DNA from 4 places in the Ornithinibacillus proteolyticus genome. Region 1 is predicted to be linked to each of the others. Evidence: riboswitches for the same ligand, from Rfam matches in the RefSeq annotation. Region 1 holds a riboswitch; each other region holds the start of a gene.
What was found. Region 1 has a riboswitch for lysine ahead of AAIB49_RS18775 (aspartate kinase). Riboswitches for the same ligand answer to the same signal wherever they lie in the genome.
Positions count from the first base shown of each region.

Region 2: it holds a riboswitch for lysine, as region 1 does, so the genes downstream of both, nhaC (Na+/H+ antiporter NhaC) here and AAIB49_RS18775 (aspartate kinase) in region 1, are expected to answer to the same signal.
Region 3: it holds a riboswitch for lysine, as region 1 does, so the genes downstream of both, AAIB49_RS06930 (YfcC family protein) here and AAIB49_RS18775 (aspartate kinase) in region 1, are expected to answer to the same signal.
Region 4: it holds a riboswitch for lysine, as region 1 does, so the genes downstream of both, AAIB49_RS05830 (Na+/H+ antiporter NhaC family protein) here and AAIB49_RS18775 (aspartate kinase) in region 1, are expected to answer to the same signal.

Region 1 covers NZ_JBCPXV010000074.1:2,425-7,935, forward strand. The annotation lists gene AAIB49_RS18765 (DUF4279 domain-containing protein) at 1-18, shown strand, start outside; gene AAIB49_RS18770 (AbgT family transporter) at 242-1,780, shown strand; lysine riboswitch at 1,956-2,133, shown strand; gene AAIB49_RS18775 (aspartate kinase) at 2,255-3,457, shown strand; gene AAIB49_RS18780 (BCCT family transporter) at 3,824-5,371, opposite strand.
Region 2 covers NZ_JBCPXV010000018.1:64,910-70,420, reverse strand. The annotation lists gene AAIB49_RS10290 (NAD(P)H-quinone oxidoreductase) at 1-415, shown strand, start outside; gene AAIB49_RS10285 (DUF2207 domain-containing protein) at 491-2,173, opposite strand; lysine riboswitch at 2,437-2,609, shown strand; gene nhaC (Na+/H+ antiporter NhaC) at 2,844-4,223, shown strand; gene mbcS (acyl-CoA synthetase MbcS) at 4,732-5,511, opposite strand, start outside.
Region 3 covers NZ_JBCPXV010000010.1:55,735-61,245, reverse strand. The annotation lists gene AAIB49_RS06950 (nitric oxide synthase oxygenase) at 1-242, shown strand, start outside; gene AAIB49_RS06945 (hypothetical protein) at 551-688, shown strand; gene AAIB49_RS06940 (cytochrome ubiquinol oxidase subunit I) at 701-2,041, shown strand; gene AAIB49_RS06935 (cytochrome d ubiquinol oxidase subunit II) at 2,044-3,069, shown strand; gene cydS (cytochrome bd oxidase small subunit CydS family protein) at 3,081-3,188, shown strand; lysine riboswitch at 3,259-3,436, shown strand; gene AAIB49_RS06930 (YfcC family protein) at 3,628-5,028, shown strand; gene AAIB49_RS06925 (M20 metallopeptidase family protein) at 5,282-5,511, shown strand, end outside.
Region 4 covers NZ_JBCPXV010000008.1:40,233-45,743, forward strand. The annotation lists gene AAIB49_RS05825 (sodium-dependent transporter) at 1-667, opposite strand, end outside; gene AAIB49_RS05830 (Na+/H+ antiporter NhaC family protein) at 979-2,514, opposite strand; lysine riboswitch at 2,652-2,827, opposite strand; gene yunB (sporulation protein YunB) at 2,875-3,654, opposite strand; gene AAIB49_RS05840 (HD-GYP domain-containing protein) at 3,713-4,795, opposite strand; gene AAIB49_RS05845 (YunC family protein) at 4,957-5,262, opposite strand; gene AAIB49_RS05850 (hypothetical protein) at 5,357-5,511, shown strand, end outside.

The DNA of each region.
Region 1 (5,511 bases):
GATACCGACGAAGAATAATAAAAAGTAAAGTACTCATCTAAAAGGTGAATAGTTTAAGAATTGTTAATTAGTGGAAACCATTTAATATTAATTTGAAAAATAGGCTAGAACCTGTTATTATGTCATTTGTGCATTTATTTTATGAAATGATAGAATGTGTTCACCCTGCTTATTAATCTGAATTTTCAGAAATGAGTTTAATTTACAACAACAGAATTAGCATTTAGGAGGACTATTTTTTATGGCGAAAAAAAGAAAGGGGCTATTTCAAAGCTCTTTAGATAGGATTGAACTAGTTGGGAATAAACTGCCCCATCCAGCAACATTGTTTGCAATTTTGGCACTTTTTGTTATTCTGCTTTCGGCGGCTTTACAACCATTAGGTATTAGTGTTGAACACCCTGGTGAAGAAGGAACGACAGTAGAAATCAAAAACCTTTTAAGTGCTGAGGGAATACAATATATATTCACAAGTATGACAGATAACTTTATCGGCTTTGCTCCATTGGGTGTTGTCCTACTGACGATGTTAGGAATAGGAGTGGCGGAGCGTACAGGGCTTATAAGCGCACTTCTTAGAGGATTTGTATTATCAGTACCTAATCGATTCATAACGTTAGGATTAGTCTTTGCTGGTATTATGTCTAGTGTGGCATCTGATGCAGGGTATGTTGTATTACCACCACTAGGAGCACTTATTTTTGCTGCAATTGGTAGGCACCCACTAGCTGGTCTGGCGGCCGCATTTGCTGGTGTTTCTGGAGGATTTAGTGCTAATCTATTATTATCTGGTACGGATGCGATGTTAGGGGAGCTGACGATTGCAGCAGCTGCAATAATTGACCCAGCATATGCAGAGACAATGAACATAGCAATGAACTGGTTGTTTATTTCTGTTTCGGTATTCGTATTAACATTTGTCGGTGCGTGGGTTACAGAACGAATTGTAGAACCACGACTTGGCGCCTATAAAGGTGATCAAAAAGAAGAATTGGAAGGTCTTCAAGCAATTGAGAAAAAAGGTCTAATCTGGGCTAGTATTACAGTGGTAATCGGTATCGTACTTGCGATGTTGCTTGTAGTTCCACCAAACGCACCGATGCGCGGTTTAGAGGGCGATGCAATGGAACAAATAATTCGATCGCCATTTATGAGTTCATTAGTACCAATTATTGCTATACTATTTTTTATTCCTGGTATAACATATGGAATTGTTACCAAATCCATTCGAAGCGATAAGGATGTTGCTAGCCAAATGTCAGATACCATGGCATCTATGGGAACATTTATTGTGTTGGCATTTACAGCGGGACAGTTTGTAGCATACTTTAATGAAACAAATATCGGACTAGTTATAGGTGTTTATGGTGCGGATTTTCTAGGGAGTGTTAATTTAACTGGTATTCCGTTACTTATTCTATTTATTTTGATTACCGCATTTATTAATTTGTTTATCGGAAGTGCTTCTGCAAAATGGGCGATGATGGCACCGGTCTTTGTACCAATTATGATGCAGCTTGGGTATTCACCAGAGTTAACACAAATGGCATATCGTATTGCAGACTCTTCTACGAATATCATTTCACCATTGATGACTTATTTTGCAATAATTATCGCATTTGCACAGAAATATGATAAAAAAATGGGTATTGGTACGTTAATTTCCACAATGGTTCCATATTCTATATTCTTCCTAATTAGCTGGATGATTATGCTTATTGTCTGGATGCTATTAGGACTACCACTTGGACCAGGTGGACCATTAGAATATCATCCTTAATCATTTTTAAAAAGCATTGCTTCATTAGAGGCAATGCTTTTTTCGTTACAAAACGCTATGGAAAAAGAAGGGATATTGAGAAATAGGCTATTATCTAAAAATAGTTTGATAAACTTTTAAGCTATTGGTTTACAATTCGGCGAAATTTTCATATACTTACAATATTAATTGAATACTAACTGGATGAGGTGCGAATGTCATCAGTAACTTACTATATAAATCTGCAAATTGTAGTAAGCGAAAGGGGCCTTTGCCGAAATAGAGCTCTGTTTGCAGACAGGTCTCTGTTGGATTGTATATTAAGAGTATGCAGTCTGTCATTATTCTTTGAATAATGGAGTGCTTCCACTTGTACATAGGACAGATCATGAAACAAGTCGGAATACTCGGCTTGTTTTTTTGTTGTTGGGATAATACTATGCCCAATTTCTGACCATCTTGGAGGTAGCAGCATCCGTAGAAAGAAGGAAGATTATGAAACGAAATGTACTTAAATTTGGCGGTACGAGTGTTAGTAGTCTAGAGAAAATTAAAGGTATAGCAGGCTACTTGAAGGACCGCGTGAGACAGGGAGAACAGCTAGTAGTAGTCGTTAGTGCAATGGGGAAGACAACAGATGAACTATTGGAACAGGTGAGTATGATTACTCAATCACCTAACGAACAGGATTTGGCTGTCCTCCTAACAACCGGTGAACAGCAGACCATCTCCTATCTATCTATTATTCTAAATGATCTAGGAGTAAAATCTAAGCCTCTTACAGGTTACCAAGCTGGTATCGAAACAGTTGGCCATCATTTAAAGAGCAAGATTTCAAAGATTAATACTAAGCTTTTTGAGCAACTCTTTGAAACATATGATGTTCTTATCGTCGCTGGTTTCCAAGGATTTAATACGGACAATGAAATTACTACACTTGGCCGTGGAGGATCTGATACGACAGCGGTAGCACTTGCAGCAGCAATTCAATGCCCATGCGAAATCTATACAGATGTGGCTGGGGTTTATAGTACCGACCCGCGAATCTATCCTAATGCTAAACGGTTACAAGTAGTTTCATATGAGGAAATGATGGAGATGAGTGCGCTTGGTTCAGGTGTTCTCGTATCTCGAAGCGTAGAAATAGCAAAGAATTTCAATATTCCTATTTACTTAGGTAAAACACTGTCAGATGAGAAAGGAACTTGGGTTATGTCAACGGTAGAAATGATAGAGAAAAAAGCGGTCACAGGTGTTGCGATTGATCAGGATATGATTCATGTGACATTGAACTATCCTGAGAATGATATACACCTACTTGATAGAGTATTCATCCATTTGGAGCAAGAGGAAGTTAATGTCGATATGATCTCACAGATCACGAACAATGAAGGATTACAATTATCCTTTACGATGAAAGACACGGAAGAATATCAAATCCAGAAAATCTTCTCCCATCTAAAAGAAGACTATCCTGAGCTCTATTTCAAAATAGAAAACCAATTTGCTAAAGTATCCGTTATTGGTTCAGGAATGCGTGACATGACGGGGGTTGCCTCCAAAGTCTTTCGTACATTAATTGAATCCGATATTCCATTTTATCAGGTCACGACATCAGAAATCAGCATTTCTTATGTTTTAGATATCGAAAATGGGGAAAAAGCAGTACTACTTTTGTGCAAAAGCTTTGATCTATAGTTTTTTAGCGGTGCATGCTAGTGGATTTCATCTAGGGGTTCTTGCTTTCCTATTTAAGAGGTAAGAGGCTGGGACAAAAGGTTCTAATCAAAGGAAAAACCGAACATCGTTCACATACTTCACTTTAGGAATATAGTTCGCTGTCACTTCTAGTACAAGTGCGACAACTTCATGAGGGGCCTGGCCTCATGCGTGTCCTATCCTCTCAAAGGAGTCTAGGTATATTTCCGGAGCTAGTATCGTTTATAGTTCGGTTTTCCATATAGAGCCTTTCATTCTGGCCCAATCTCTTTTAGTGTTCACTTATTAATAATGTTATGGTAAGACATATTCGTCTATAAAGTTCTTATTTTACAACTTCTACCTTCACGTCTTTGTAGATTCAACTGAAGGTACTATATGTTGTTCTTTTGCCATCTGCTTTACAATTTTTGGTGCACTCCATAGTGGTGGAAGGAGCAATATCGATACAGGTACTGCTGTTACAACGATAAAGTTTTGTAATGCTTGTATACTACCTTCCCCAATTGTGAGTAGTACGACGGATAATATACCGAATAAAACGACCCAAAAGACTCTCATCCACTTTTGTGGTTGATCTGTACCTTGTAAGGTTACGGCTACTGTATAGGAAATGGAATCCACTGTAGTCGATACAAACACTATACTAACGATTAAGAACCCAATAGCTATCCATAATCCCATTGGTAGTTGATCCATAATTGCCATTACGGTCGCAGGCATTCCACCAGCATCTAATGGGGTTGAAATGGAACCAGGATTTGCTAGTTCATGTGATAATCCAGTACCACCAACAACGGCAAACCAGAAATTACTAACTAATGGAGCAATAATAGATACAGCTATAATAAGCTCTCTTATCGTACGACCACGCGATATTTTACTAATAAAAATAGCCATCATTGGTGCATAGCCTAGGAACCAGCCCCAGAAAAATACTGTCCAATAACCAAGCCAAGCTTGATCTGCACGATATAAATTCATTTCGAAAAAATGCTGTAATTGAAAAGCTTCCGCACTAATAAAAGAATCTATTAAAAACATGGTTGGACCAATAATGAGAATAATTGCTGTTAATAATACAACAAATATAACGTTTAAACGACTTAAGAACTGAATACCTTTGTCAACTCCACTTGCTACTGATATAGCAGCAATAAGGATTAGTGCGCCAACAACGATAATATTCGTAGCCAACGTATTTGGAATACCTAGTAAAAAGTGAAGTCCATAACCAATTTGCAGACCTAAAAATCCAATCGGACCCATGGTACCTGCAGCAACTGCAATAATGGAAACAATATCTGCAGTTGAACCAATTATACTTTTGGTAAATATTTTTTCACCGAAAATAGGGTATAAAATAGCACGTGGTTTAAGTGGATATCCTTTATGATAATGAGCATACATGAGGACAATAGTTGTTAACGTACCTAAACACGCCCAAGCTAGGAATCCCCAGTGCACAAAGCTTTGTGATAAAGCTGGTGTGACTGCCTCTTGTTGTGTCATCCCAATATTTTCAAACAACGGTGGAGTGGTAACAAAATGATAGATTGGCTCTGATGCAGCCCAAAAAACACCACCACTAGCTAGAAGCGTACATAAAATCATAGAAATCCAACGGAAATAACCGTTCTCAGGCTTCTCCATTTTTCCTAACTTCAGATTTCCATATTTAGAAAAAGCTAATATAATACCAATTACAAAATTCCCTAGTAATAATAATTGCCAATACGCACCAAAAAAAGTTACGGACCAATTGAAGGAATCGGTTACCCAACCTTCAACCATATCGATGTCAATTAATGAAAAAATGACAAAGAGGAATAAAAATCCTCCACTTACAGCAAATGTAGTCCAGTCCGTTTTGAAATTCTTTATTGTTTTCATTCTTTTCCTCCCAGAATATATAACGAAGCGAGAACGTTATGTTAATCTTCTATTGATAATCTTTGATGTCTTGAGGAAAAGGTTACGGAACTGAAGTACCACTTGCTCTCTTTCTGAACCTACACCTATTATAGTCGTCT
Region 2 (5,511 bases), on a different contig from region 1:
GGAAAAGGATTTTTCTGAGGAAGTATCGCACATTACCGATGGTCAAGGGGTCGATCTGATACTAGACTTTGTCGGTGCATCCTATTGGAACAAAAACCTATCTAGTATTAAGGTGGATGGTCGCTGGGTATTAATTGGTATCCTTGGGGGAGCACAAGTAGAAGTGAACTTGATGGAACTAATGAGCAAACGAGTTCAACTAACAGGCACATTACTGACACCTAGAAGTGATGAATATAAGGCGAAGCTAACAGTTGATTTTTCCCAAGCTACGATAGAACTATTTGAATCCAAACAGCTTAAACCGATTGTCGATTCTGTCTTTGCTTTTGAGGATGTTCAACAAGCACATCGACACATGGAAGAGAATAAAAACATCGGGAAAATCATCTTAAAAGTCGATTCATCAAGCTAAACAAATGTGCACGTTACCCTATTGCACAAAAAAACAATGCTTAGTGGGCATCCTCCCACTAAGCACTTTACATGGTTAAAAAGCACCCGAACCTCCACCACCGCCTACTCCTGTACCAGTCCCTACAGTCGTCGTGGAGGATGAATTAGTAGTTGCAGCAGTAACCGTATCTGCCTCACTAAAGTGCAGATTCGCAGTTGATGCAAGAAGCAGATACATCATAACGTTCGATGAATCCATGCTTTTATTCGATGTGAATATTGGGTTATTCCATATTTTTATTCCCTTATCATTCATACCATATGCATAGTTAACAGCGATGATTTGCTCATCTGTGCTCCATTTCTCCAATTGATTGGGTGGTATTCTATCGAAGTTCTTATTAAACTGTTTCCATTCCTCCCAAATCTTCGCACCTTCTAATGTCTTCGGATTGTAAAAAATACTAAAAGCAAGTAATCCAAGAAACAGAATAATAGAAACTGCCATCCACATAAACAGTTCATGAATACCAAAGAAAACGGCTAATGGAACAAGTAGCAAGCTCAAGAGGGCAACCGTCCATCTAAAGCCTTTCTTTGCTTTAGTAAGTTCTTTCGATTTTACTTCTTGCTTTATTGCGTATATCCATGCTTGAACATGTTTGTTGTAATCATTATGATTCGATTCATCCTCTAAAAATGTTTGCAGTTCTTTAAATCTAAATGTTTTTCCATTACCAATCGTATCAAATAAAAAGTTGATTAACATGTACTCATGGTCATACTCGGTATAACGATCGACTAACAAGAACGTTTCTTGATTTTTTGTTCGCACATAACCTTTCCGAACTAATTCTAATAAAGATGACGTTAGTAACTGGTCTTTCGGTGTGAATGAATTAGTATAATAGATTGTTGCTGGTATGCTCATGTTAAGCTTAGGTATCGTTAACTCCTCTTTTATACGGCGTTGCACATCATGTTTTAGCTCCATTTTTTGCCGTATGCTGACGAAGAGCAATAGAACAAGAAATAGTCCAAAGCCACCAACTATATAAGGAGCGATACGATTTAACCATGCTTTCCTATCCTGGAACGCGGCTAGCTTAGCTTCATTATCTGCTATTTGTTCCAGAATCGAATCTTTCATCATTTTTTCACTGGTTAATGGAGCAGCACCAAAAAGTGTCTCATCATATACTACTTGAATGTCCCCATTCTTCCCATCTTCCACATAACCTAATGAAAATACGGCACCACCATCCGCTGTTACTTCTGCTGTATCATATGCTTCATCATAACCATAAGCCGTAACCTGAACCGCCCTAGCAGGTGGATGTACATAAATCGTCATGTTCTCATATACCGATTCATTACTACTATCAAAAAATGGCCAGTAGAACTGGGCAACATCCTGATACACCTCTACCCCATTCATAATCGTATAACCGAGTTCTATCGTTACCGTTTCTTCATTACCTTTTCGATAGATTTTATATTCGCTATCCTCTTTTTCTACCTTCAATGGCGATCCAGCTTCACTTGCTACAAAATCTTCAATAGCGTTACCTTTCTTCGGAATTATCGTGCGAGTAATACCATTAAATTCACCTTCAAAATCATACGTGAACCTTTCTTTTACCGCAACATCCCCGCTTTCCATTAAATAGGCATCTATCTGAACATCCTTAATAACATAATCCACTTCGGCAAATGCTGGCTCTACAAAAATGAAAAAGGTAAATAGGAAAATGACCGTAACGATCAGTTTTTTCATAAAAAGCAACTCCTTTAGTTTATATACGGATGTTGGATGGATTTGGTTTCAGGTATGTTAGATAGAGGTGTACATCTAATTGCAATTATACGAATTGAATTGGAGTTGTAAAACAAGCCCTACCAGCTACCAATATAGTAGAATGCTAACATACTCCCGCTTGCATACAATCCAATACCCTGATGATTCCAAATACTTGCAAACATACCAAATTATCTAGTATAGTATAATTTGTTGAAAAATTTAATAATACCTTACCAGGTCGGTGAGGTAGAGGCGCGAACATTATGAGTAATCAATCGGAGTATGACATCGATGATGATTGTGGAAAGGAATGCTCGCCGAAGCGTAATAAGGGTCAATCTTATTATTGCTGGGATGTCTTTGAATAAGAGGCATACTGTCATGCAGGTCTGCATGGAGAACTACTGATCGAATGGAAGATGCCATATTGGAAACAATGATAGGTTATTTTCTGTCATTGTTTTTTTGTGTCTTTTTTTCTATCTCCATTTTTAAGACAGGCTACTTTTTAGGCATTGGAGGTAAGGTAAATGAATAAACTAGCTCAACGAGAATAGTCGACAAAAGCGCACTTGATTTACTGTGCGAATTATAAAAGGCTACATACATCGTTACAAAGCAAGTTCATAAAAAAGGAGAAAAAACTATGAAACTATCAACTTGGAAAGCGATTCTACTGCTTGTGTTATCATTTACTGTCGTTTTAGGCGGCATCATATATCTTGGAACCCCTACCACTATTACACTCATTACAGCTGGGGTAGTCGTGATCACCTTATCACTTATCTGGGGAATATCCTGGGAAAAGATAGAAGAAGACTTAATTGAAACCATTAAATCGATGCTTCCAGCTATTTTGATACTGCTAGCTGTGGGGATGTTAATCGGTGCTTGGATGCTGTCTGGAACCATTCCATTAATTGTCTATTATGGCTTGGTAAGCATTGACCCGTCCTTTTTCTTAATTATTACTGCACTTGTCTGTTCGTTTATGTCTATTATGGCAGGAACTTCCTGGGGAACCATTGGTACAGTAGGGGTTGCCTTAATGGGTGTGTCGCTAGGTCTTGGTATTCCGGTACATTACACGGCTGGAGCTGTTGTAGTTGGGGCATTCTTTGGAGATAAACTCTCTCCCTTATCTGACACCACGATTATGGCACCAACCATGGCTGGGGTGAAGCTTGTTGACCATATTAAACATATGCTCTGGACAACGATTCCAGGTTATCTTATCTCATTAGTCCTTTATTTGATTCTAGGCTTCCAATTCGGTGGGCAAATCGAGAATAGCGAGAATGTGAATCTGATTCTATCCACGTTGAGCGAGAATTTTAATCTCAACCCGATATTAATTATTCCACCACTACTTGTCTTACTCTTAATTTATTTTAAAAAGCCAACACTCCCTGTATTCGGTGTAGGTATTATTGCTGGATGTATATTGGCGGTTATTTTCCAAGGAAGAGATGTTTTGGAAGTATTTTCAGCATTAAATAATGGGTACTCTCAAGCAACAAACATACCAATCGTGGATGAGATTGTACAACGAGGCGGAATGTCGAGTATGTTGGGTACCGTTGCTTTGCTTATTAGTGCTGCGGTATTTGGATCCCCATTAAAATCAGCCGGAGTTGTTCATATTCTTTTAGACAAAATTGTCGCACTAGCTAAAAGCGGTAAGGCTATGATGAGCTCTAGTTTAGCTCTACACGGTATTCTATTCACCATTACCGGAAGTTATTATGTGACATACGCTGTCATCGGTCCAATCATAAGCCCACTATATGACAAATTTGGTCTACATCGTAAAAACTGGTCTCGTACGATGGAGGATACTGGAACCGCTCTAGCTCCACTCATCCCATGGGGCGTTACAGGAGCATTTGTAGCGGAAACACTACAAGTATCAACTGGAGAATTCTTCCTTTATGCTCCGATGACTTATCTTGGAATAATCTTTGCTTTGATTTATATCTTTAGTGGAATTGGCATTACGAAGGTGCAAGGGAATAAGGGGGAATAGTAACCTAGTGAAGAACCGTGATTAGTGGTTTATCACGTTATAGTGGCGAGGGATTGTTCCTCCCTTTATATAAAATTGGAATTAAAACGATTTGTCTCAACCACACTAAAATTATACCGTAAAACTCATCATCACCGGATAAATCCCATTCAATTCCAAGGGTAATATTCATATTTAAGAACTAACCCTGGAGTGTATTTAAACTTACACACTTTATTTGACACCGCCTTTGCTTACTACTTTATTTTGGGTATAGAGGATTTCTCTGTACCCTTTTTTTCGCTTTCCTCCCTCATTTAGGGTACTGGAGTGCTCTCTCTATTACCTTTTTCTAACCCTTTCCTCATGTAGGGAATTGAGGCATTCTATCTATTACCTTTTTCTGCTTTCAGTCGTCATTTAGGACCCTGACGCACTCACTCTGTTATCTTATTCCGTTTCCCTCCCTCATTCTATTAAAAAACTTCCATCTTTAAAGGATAGTACCTCAATAGATGGAAGTTTATTCTTATGCTTGATTTTTTTCACGCTGTCTTAACTCAACACGGCGGATTTTACCTGATGATGTCTTCGGTAGTTCATCAATAAATTCAATTTCCCTTGGATATTTATATGGAGCAGTTAATTGTTTCACATGATCCTGCAATTCTTTCACTAACTTCTCCCCTTTATTTACCACGTTACTTTGTAGAACAACGTATGCCTTCACGATATTTCCACGAATTTCATCTGGACTAGCGATGACAGCACATTCTTTTACCGCTGAATGTTTGACCAAAGCATCTTCTACTTCAAAGGGACCGATTGTATAGCCTGAGCTAATGATAATATCGTCATTTCTACCTTCAAACCAGAAATATCCTTCCTCATCTAATGAAGCTTGGTCACCTGTAATATAGAAGTTACCACGACGGGTTTTCCTCGTACGGTCCTCATCCTTGTAATACCCTTTAAATAGTGCTGGGGTATCTAGTGGAATTGCTATGTCGCCAACTTCTCCAACTTTGACAGGATTTCCGTCCTCGTCAATTAATTGTACATTATTTCCTGGAGTTGGTTTCCCCATTGAGCCCGCTTTTACTTTCATACCTTTTAAAAATCCTAATAATAATGTATTTTCCGTTTGACCATAGCCATCTCTAACCGTAATATTAAAATGCTTTTCAAATTGGTCGATAACTTCACGATTTAAAGGTTCTCCAGCGGAAACAGCACTGTGGACTGCTGATAAATCATGGTCCTGTAGATTATCTAGTTTCGCCATGAGACGATATTCAGTTGGTGTACA
Region 3 (5,511 bases), on a different contig from region 1:
AGCTAAATATTGCTGTATTACATTCTTACCAGGAGGCTGGTGTCACTCTCGTAGACCATCATACCGCAGCAAAGCAGTTCAAAAGCTTTGAGCGAAAGGAAAAAGAATCCGGGAGAGAGGTGACTGGCAACTGGGTATGGTTAATCCCACCAGTATCACCTGCCACTACCCATATTTTCCATAAGCGATATAACAACCAAGTGAATGTACCAAATTATTTTTATCAGGACGAACCAAGCTAATGTAATAGGAGTTGAGGGAAAGAAATCCTTCAGCTCCTATTTTTTATGGAGCAGTAGAATTTCTCTGTTGGAAATGACGGATAAAGATGATTGCAAGTTGCATAATAGAACCACGCAATTAATCAAGTAGGAAATAAGCCATTGCCTTGTCCAATAAATCTCTTAACTAAATAGGTTAATTATATCAAGGGCCCCATCTCAACCCAACCCCTATTAACTACCTCACTTGCCTCCACAATAGAATAAAATTAGAAAAATAATCCATAATAACGCTGATACATAATCGCATGAAAGTAAGGATGATTTTGATGAAGCGAGTGGAAACGGAAAGAAAGCCACCATCCAAGCCTATATACCAATCGCATGAAAAGAAATTAGTATGGTTGTCCTTTGTCGTTGCAGCAATCATGCTGTTATCGATAATTGGCAGATTGGTAAGCGGATAAGGAGGGAAATTATTGATTAACGAGGAAGCGGTTTACTACAGTAGAATCTTAACGGAGGTCACGCTAACCTTTCATATTATTTATGCAACTCTTGGGGTCGGGGTTCCGTTAATGATTATGATTGCACATTGGGTTGGGATTAAGAAACATGATGAGCATTATATATTGTTGGCAAGGAGATGGACAAGAGGCTTTATTATTACGGTTGCCGTTGGTGTCGTTACTGGTACGGCAATTGGGTTACAGCTTTCTTTACTATGGCCGAATTTTATGGAGCTAGCTGGAAATGTTATAGCACTACCGCTTTTTATGGAAACATTTGCTTTCTTCTTTGAAGCTATATTTTTAGGAATTTATCTATACACATGGGATCGATTTGAAAATCAGCGAAAGCATTTATTGCTGTTAATTCCTGTTGCGATTGGGGCGTCATTTTCAGCTGTATTTATTACGATTGTTAATGCGTTTATGAACGCACCTCAAGGATTTGATTTGGTAAATGGAGAGATTGTGAATGCCAATCCAATCTTAGCGATGTTTAATCCAGCAATGCCGACTAAAGTTTCCCATGTGGTCGGGACTGCCTATATGACTTCTGCCTTCGTACTTGCTTCGATTGCTGCCTTTCGTTTGATAAAGGGTTCCAATCATGTTTATCACAAAAAGGCACTCCTTCTAACGATGAAGGTAGGATTTGTTTTTACTATTGCGATACTGATCACGGGAGATTTATCGGGTAAATACTTAGCAGAATACCAGCCGGAAAAATTGGCTGCTGCAGAGTGGCATTTTGAAACGAGTGAAGCTGCAGAACTTATTCTCTTAGGTATGATGAACGATGAAGGGGAAGTACAGTATGCGTTAAGAATCCCCTATGCATTAAGTATCCTTGCACATGGTTCACCAACAGCAGAAGTCATTGGGTTGGATCAATTTGCAGAAGATGAAATACCACCGCTTTATATCCACTATTTATTTAATATTATGGTTGGTGTAGGCATGCTGATGATTGCCATTTCCTTTATTTACATTTTCGGCAAGTATCGAGGCTGGTCCTTTGTGGATAAAAGGCTATTTCGCTGGTTAATCGTGTTAGGTGGACCATTAGCGATTATTGCCATCGAAGCGGGTTGGTGGCTGGCAGAGGTTGGTAGACAGCCATGGATTCTTCGTGGAATTATGCGTACACAAGAAGGAGCGACAACCAATGGAGATGTGGATATTATGCTTCTTTTATTCTGCGGGTTGTACGTAATTCTTGGGATTGGATCTATTGTTATTTTGACCAGAATGTTCCGTAAGAACCCGGTGGAAAGAGAACTAGCAGAACGAAAAGGAGATGTTCCATCATGAGTATAGACCTAGAGATTATCGGAATCGTTGTACTATGGACATTTCTCTTCGGGTATATTTTAATTGCATCGATAGACTTCGGAGCAGGATTTTTCAATGCTTATGGTCTCTTTACGAATAGACAGCATATTTTAACGAAAATCATCCAGCGTTATTTATCACCCGTTTGGGAAGTGACCAATGTATTTCTGGTTTTCTTTTTCGTTGGTGTTGTTGGATTTTTTCCGAAAACGGCATTTTATTATGGGACAACATTACTTGTACCGGTAAGTATTGCGATTGTACTTTTAGCGATTCGGGGTTCTTATTATGCATTTGAAACATACGGCTCTCGTTCCCATAAAGGCTATGCATTCATGTATGGATTATCCGGACTTCTCTTGCCTAGTGCATTATCCATTGTATTGACAATATCGGAAGGTGGTTTTGTATTGATGCAGAATGGGAATCCGGTTCTCGATTATTGGGCGTTGTTTAGTAGCCCATTGACTTGGAGTATTGTCGTGTTAAGTATTTCAAGTGTACTTTATATTTCTGCCGTATTCCTTACCTGGTATGCGAATAAAGCACAGGACAAGCCCGCAACCGCTTTACTTCGCCGCTATGCCTTAATCTGGGCATTGCCAACGATTATTACTGCTGGTGGAATTATTTATGAGCTTCGATTTCACAATCCAGAACATTATGACCGTCTTCTAGGGCTTTGGTGGATGTTTGTCATTTCAGGATTATTATTTGTGGGGACGGTGTGGCTTGTTTGGAGAAGGAAGAACTATGGGGTAGCCTTTGTTCTTCTCATTGGACAGTTTGCATTTGCCTTCTATGGGTATGGTATTTCACATTATCCGTATTTATTATATCCACATGTAACCCTGTATGACAGTTTTACGAATGAAGCGATGGCCATTGCGCTTATCATTGCATTTATTGCTGGGCTGGCTCTATTGATTCCATCGTTATATTTATTGCTTCGGCTTTTCTTGTTTAATAAGGAGTATGTCAGTGGAAAATCAAAACAGGAACATTGAGGTGATGGTTTATGGATGTATTTTTAATCTTTATTGCACCATTTCTAGTGATACTTGCTGGAATAGTGGTGGCATTTTGGTGGGTGCTACGGGACGTGGATATCGGTAAGGAAAAGTAAGAGTTGACAAATCGCTTTATTCTGGTAATATAGTGAACTATATTTCAATTTCATATTGAACCTTGTCATTCGATGAGGTAGAGGTGCGGGTAATAAGAGTAAGCAATCGGAGTATGACATCGATGAGGATTGCCTGAAAGGATTATTTGCCGAAGCGTAATGAAGGTCAAATTCATTATTGCTGGTGTGTCTTCTGAATAAGAAGCATACTGTCATGCAATTTTAGTGCATGGAGAACTACTGATCAGGATGGAGGATAACGTATTGTGTAAAGACAATGGTAGGTTATTTTCCTATTCGTTGTCTTTTTTGTTTAGTCTTGTTCGTTTGCTATACCCCAGCTAGCGGAACGTTACTCATAACAAAAGACCTCAATCATACCTCTCTCAAGTTTTCTATGCACACCCAAAAAAGTTATTTATAGAAAGGGATGTGCATCATGAGCAAAAACTCACCAAAAACACGGAAAAAATTTGAATTTCCACATAGCTTTATTATTTTATTTGGCTTAATGATTATTACAGCTATTACGACTTACTTAATTCCAGCAGGACAATATGAGCGTGTAGTAGATGAAAACGGTCGTACGATTGTAGCTGATGGAACCTATCAAACAATTGAATCTACCCCAACAGGCTTTATGCAGTTATTTGAATCGTTGCATCTAGGAATGGTTGATGCAGCGGAGATAATATTCTTTATCTTTATCGTTGGTGGTTCGTTTGGAATATTAGCTGCAACGAAATCAATCGAAGCAGCATTTGGTTCCCTTACGAAAAAACCAAATGGGAAAGAGATCTTTTTGATCCCAGTTATTATGCTATTTTTAGCGATTTGCGGTGGTTCTTGGGGAATGGCAGAAGAAGTTATTCCATTTATTTTAATTGCGGTACCACTTGCATTACGTATGGGATTTGACTCGATGACAGGTACAGCAATGATATTAGTTGGGGTATATGCTGGTTTTGGATCGGCGTTTATGAATCCATTTACTGTAGGAGTTGCCCAAGGAATTGCTGGCTTACCAACATTCTCTGGAATGGGAGTTCGTATTGTTTTCTGGCTTATCTTTGTTGCTGTAGCTATTGCTTATGTGATGATCTATGCAAGAAAAGTAAGAAAAGATCCGACTATCAGCTTAATGTATGAAGAAGATAAAAAACGTGATATTAGCCTTGATGATCAAAGTAGTCAAGGACTAACAAAGCGCCAGGTAGCAATTTTAGTTGTTCTTGCGCTGACACTAGTTGGACTTGCTGTAGGGGTTATTACACAAGGTTGGTATATTACTGAAATCGCAGCATTATTTGTCATCATGGGGATTGTTGTAGGGATTATTGCTAGATTTAGAATGAATGAGATTGCTAATGCCTTTGTAAAAGGCTGTGAAGAAATGGTACAAGGGGCATTAATTGTTGGCTTTGCATATGGTATTTTAAGAATTCTACAAGATTCTAATACGATTGATACTATTCTTTATTTTGTTTCCAATCTAGTTGCGGACTTACCTACAGCACTTGCAGCTATTGGTATGTTCGTCGTACAAAGTGTATTAAACTTTATTGTTCCTTCTGGAAGTGGACAGGCAGCAATTAGTATGCCAATTATGGCTCCACTTAGTGATTTATTAGGGGTTAGTCGCCAAACTGCAGTACTTGCGTTCCAATATGGTGATGGAATTTCGAACGTTTTCACACCGACAGCTGGTGTGCTAATGGCTTCATTAGCACTCGCGAAAATTCCTTGGATTAAATGGTTGAAATGGATTCTACCATTAGTATTAATTCAATATGCTCTAGGGGCAATATTTGTAACGGTAGCGCATTTATTTATTTGGTAAGTAGTTTTATAAGGCTACCAAGTAAGAGGGAATTGTCCGTGTGAGATTAAACTTACATGGACAGATTGTAAGATAGTAACAGGAAGAATAGCTACGTTCATCAGTGCTCGTGATGGGTTGGGATAAAGGGTTTATTCCATCCATCACCCACTTTTGGGGAGAGAGAAATAGGGCAGAATTTTATCAAAAAGGGTATAATAGATAGAACATATTTATAAACGAGTTAACCAGTAAGACATCGGAGGAATATACTATGCTAGAATCATTATTTACTAGATTAGAAGAAATTTATCCAGAGTTAGTGGAGCTTCGTCGTGATTTTCATATGTATCCAGAGCTTTCGCATCAGGAAGTGAATACGCCTAAAAAGATAGCGGCATATTTAGAAAGTCTAGGAATCGAAGTGAGAACAGAGGTCGGCGGAAGAGGTGTCGTTGGAACATTAAAGGGTGGTAAACCTGGTAAAACGATTGCGTTACGTGC
Region 4 (5,511 bases), on a different contig from region 1:
CTACCCATACATCTGCACTCATAATCTTACTAAAATCTGGTGTAAAGAACGCTTCTAATCCATCTAAAGCACCAGGTAGAGTAATTGCCCGAATAACGATAATTAGAAAAATAACAATCAATGCTGGAATAAAAATACGGTTAGCAATTTCAATACCTTTTTTAACACCTTTAAAAAGAATTCCTAATGTGATTACCCAAACAAGTAGTAATGGAATTAATACACCAGGAACCATACTACCTATTTCACCAGGTGCAACCGTACGCTGTAGGTATTCTTCCATTAAGAATCCACCTGTATCCTCCCCCCAATTTAAATTGAAAGAGAATACCGAATAAGACATTGCCCAGGCAATAATAACTGAGTAGTATGTGGAGATTACAAAGGCAACTAAGACTGCCCACCAACCAATAAATTCTGTTTTCTTATTCATTCTTCTAAACGATAATGGAGCAGATCCACGGTGTTTATGACCAATTGTAAATTCCATAATAAGGATTGGAATCCCCGCAGTTAATAACGCAAACAAGTAAGGGATTAAGAAAGCTCCTCCACCATTTTCATAGGCTACAGCAGGAAAACGCCAAATGTTTCCTAGACCAATAGCAGATCCAACTGCAGCCAAAATAAACCCAGCTCTTGTCCCCCATTGAGAACGTGTTTCCATTCAAAGACCTCCTCATGTTATTTTTTTCTCATTACACTATGTAAAGTGTTAATAAGTCAGGTGAATAGCTATTCTAGCCATTTCAGTTGTGTTAGTTTTCTGAAATTACTGAACTTGTCTGTATTATAACGGTACTTTTTACTTATGTCAAAGTATTTTTTAAATTTTTTGTTTATTGAAAATTTGGGAATTTATGGATAAAAAAAGAGTTTAACTCTACCGTAAATAACACCACAAGGTAGAGTAAATCTACCATGTGACATTATTAAAGATAGTGTTAAACTCTAGATTATTTCTCGATTACATTATACTTACTGCTTCTTATTAAGTGTATAGACGATTAATCCTATTAGAATAATGATACCAATCGTAGCTAATAGTCCTACTAAAAGACTACCTGTTACCCCAATTAAGATATAACCGATAATGGAAGCGACCGCTACAATACATGCGTATGGTAGTTGCGTAATCACGTGATCAATATGATTAGCGCCTGCTCCAGTTGAAGAAAGAACCGTTGTATCCGATATTGGTGAAACATGATCTCCAAATACTGCCCCAGCCAGCACTGCAGCTAATGATGGGATAATTAACTCCGGATCTGCAATTGCCATGACATTAGCGGCGATTGGCAGCATAATTCCGAATGTTCCCCAAGAAGTACCAGTGGACAACGCCATCAGACCTGAAATAACAAAGAAAATGACTGGTAAAATACTAGGACTAATATTAGCATTTTCAGCTACTGCTGCTAGATATTCACCTGTTTCTAAAGTAGAAATAATCGAACCAATCATCCACGCTAATAATAGAATATAGATAGCTGGAAGCATTGCTTTAATACCTTCTACTAATACAATCCCCGTCTTCGTCTCTTGTTTTCCCTGCCCTAAATATAATAGACAGGCAACGAGTACTGCAGCAATACCACCAATAAATAAGGAGAAGTTAACATTCGTATTCTCAAAAATAGAAAGTATTGTGACCGTGTCACCACTTGCTCTTGCTCCAGTGATTATCATGGAGCTTATCGTCGTAATTAATAAAACAATGATCGGAATTATTAAATGATAAACGCTTCCCTTTGCACTTGGCTTGAATGCATTCGTTAAATCTCCTGGAACAGTTTTTCCTTTAGGAATAACTTCACCAGTTGTTATGGCATGATTTTCATGCTTTTTCATTGGTCCAATATTTAAGTTAAAGAAGGCCGTTATAAAAACAAGTAATAATGCGCCAATTGCATAGAGATTATATGGAATCATTCTTATAAATGCCTCTAATGGCTGTAATCCTGTCATTACTACTAATCCACCAACAACTCCAATGAGATAAGCTCCCCAGCTAGAAATCGGTGATATAACCGTGATTGGTGCTGAAGTTGAATCGATATAGTATGCTAGCTTTGCACGTGAAATATTATGTCTATCTGTTAAAGGTCTTGCAATCTGTCCTACAGCTAAGGCATTAAAATAATCATCGATAAATATAATAATACCTAAAATCGGAGCCATAAGCTGTGCCCCTCTTCGTGTCTTAATTCTAGCCACCATCCAATTACCGAAGGCTCTGCTGCCTCCTGACGCTTGCAGTAAAGCAGTCATCATTCCTAATAAAAGTAAGAATCCGATTAACTGAAGGCCGCCAGTATTAAGTGCTCCATCTGAGATGAATATCCCATAAAATGCACCCCAGATTTCCTTTATACTACCCCACACATAAAAATCGTGAATCAATAATGCACCTACTGCAATTCCTACTCCTAATGACAAGAGTACCTTTCTTGTTAATAAAACTAAAACAAGCATAATAATTGCGGGAATAAGAGAATAAATTGTTCCTTCCATATTACTACCTCCATTGATGTAATTAGTATGTGCTGTGTGACCATGGAGATACGCTTGTCAAAATTTCTTTTTCTACACAAAAAAGCAATGATAGAAAATAACCTATCATTGCTTATGCATATACGTTATCCTCCATTTCGATCTGTAGTTCTCCATGCCCATTTCCAGCATGACAGTGTGCCTCTTATTCAAAGACACCCCAGCAATAATAAGTTCGACCCTTATTACGCTTCGGCAAACGAGCCTTTCATCAATAATCATCGTTGTCATTCTCCTATTGATTACTCATCTTGTTCGCACCTCTACCTCACCGATCTGATAAGGTTTATTATGAAATTATGAATATACTATACTATGATTTTAATCATCTTGCAAGTCTTCTTTCGGAACTGCGATAGATGGATTCCCACTTGTACCTCCAAAAAATTCTGGTACTTCACCCATTACTAAGTTTTTGTCAATCAATATTCTAGTACTTACTTTTGTCACTTCCGTTGTAAATGGTATAACAATTTGGACATCTGCCTCTACCTGAACATAGAGTGAAACAAAGACATTATTAATCCCTAATTGTTCTTTTTCCTCTATTAATTCTGTCTCAACACTACCTACTAGCTCTAAATTTACCGGTAATCTTGGACCTAAATTAGCTAATATAGAATTCCCAGTTGCTTGGCCTATTGGTATTTCGATTACGGTCGGATCACGGTCAACAAGTTCTTCCACCGTATCCCCATACACGTCTGGTTCTCCAAGAGGGTCGCTATATTGGGGAGGAGTTCCTCGATTCATACTATGAAAAAACTCTTCCACACGGTCAGTTGCTGCTCGATTGATTTTATTAACAACAGAGGAATCCCAACCAACTATCGATATATAACCAGCCTCATTTGTTTCTGTTATCGCTACATCTTCAAACGTATATTCTTCCGCAAACTTAACTGCAGAATTAATACCTCTAGTGGCAAATTCCCTTGTTTTTGTCTCGGCAACTTCCATGATGGTCGGGGTTATTTTCTTATCTATAAATTCTAAGCTAAAATACGTTATCACAATAACTAATATAAATGAAATCATTAATATATATCGCGATGGAGGTGTTGTTCTTCCACCTTTAAAACCGATTCGATGCCTTCTCATAAAAATACCTCCTCAGTACAAATTCTATGCTTGTTCTAAGGAGGGTAGGACTAAATTTTTAGATTAGATTACATTTCGTAATCATGATATTCAATTGTTTTGATAAATCAATCATATATGGTTCAACCTCTCGTTCCTCTTCTTTCAAAATTCTAATGATAGGTCGATCACAAATATGTTTGTTCTGATGAACGACAACACCTTGTCGTTTATCATTTAATTCAACTGAAATTCCATTAGGATAAACAGCCACACTGTTTTTGAAAGCCTCAATAATTCGAATATCAAATTGATTAATAGCACTACTATATAGAAGCTCAAGCCCCTCATGAGGAAGCATGGCTTTACGATATACCCGATTACTTGTAACTGCGTCAAAGACATCTGCTGCACCAATAATTTGGGCAAACAAATGAATTTCATTGCCTTTTAATCCACGTGGATATCCACTACCATCTATTCTTTCATGGTGCTGGTATGCACAATGTGCTACAACAGCGGAATAATTATAATTCTTCCTTAATAGCTCATACCCGAGCGTAGTATGGGTTTTCATGATAGCAAACTCTTCATCTGTAAGTCGTTCTGGCTTTTGGACAATATCAGGATCAATGAACACCTTTCCAATATCGTGAAGCATTGCCCCTTTACCAAGTTCACTTAACTCTTTTGCATTTAACTTTAACTCAGCACCAATTGCTAAGGAATAAATAGTAACATTTAAAGAATGTTGGAAAACATAGTCATCCGTTAGATATATATCCGTTAACAGTGTGATCGATTCATCATGACTATCTATTTCAGCCATAATTCTACCAATTATATCCGTTAGATTCTTTCCCTCTTCATCTAACACAGAGGAATTTTTGTTTAGTTTATGTGCTTGAATACTATCAAAGAGCCTTTTCATGGAAGATGTAGCATCCTGCCGAAGTCGTTCCGATATTACTGGTTCAATTACAATATCTTTTGTTTTCTCATCTTCAATATAAACATATGTAATCCCTTGTTGCCCTAACCGCTCAATAAGCCTCTTTGTAAGTGGGACTCCATTATGGAGTAAAATGGTGCCATTATCACGATATATCGTTTGTCCCAGAATATCTCCTGGTTGAGCTGATGCTGTAGCGACTAATCTCATTCATGTACTCCTAACCAGCCTTTGATAAAAGCGGCATTTTTCGACATTATTATAACCATATAGTATCAAATCTGCTATGAAAAAGCTATCTTAAGAAAGAACATCTGTCTACGGTTTCCTCGATATTTTACCAACAAAAAATGCCTCACAACGGAGACATTTTACGCTATTCGTTTCAAGGCCTCTTTTCCACTCATTCCTACTTCCCAGCCAAATTGCTCTTTTGAAGCTTCAGTAACTTTTTCAAGAGGTGCCTCTAATAAATCTTCAATGGTACGTACTCCTACCGCTCTCGCAGCAATCACTTGACGATCTTTTAATTTTTCACTTAATAAATCCACATCCAGTGCTCCACACATGATATACCCAATTTCATTGGTTATCATTAACAGATTTGTTTTAGGAAGTTCCACCTTAATTGCAGTGAACATAATCCCGTTTACTTCAAGAGGATTAATCGTAATCATAATCCATGACGCCTCCTTTGCATGCTCCCTATATTACTATGCAAATAGGAGGTCATGTGTCACGACTTTATCCTCGGCGGACATGGGGAGAGATGTGTCTGATTACGGTTCTCATGTGACCTTGCGTGGGATAGATGTGCCCATTTTCGGTTTACTTGCGACCTTGCTCGGGGGAGATGCACCCGATTTCGGTTCTCATGCACCCTTGCGTGGGATAGATGTGCCCATTTTCGGTTTACTTGCGACCTT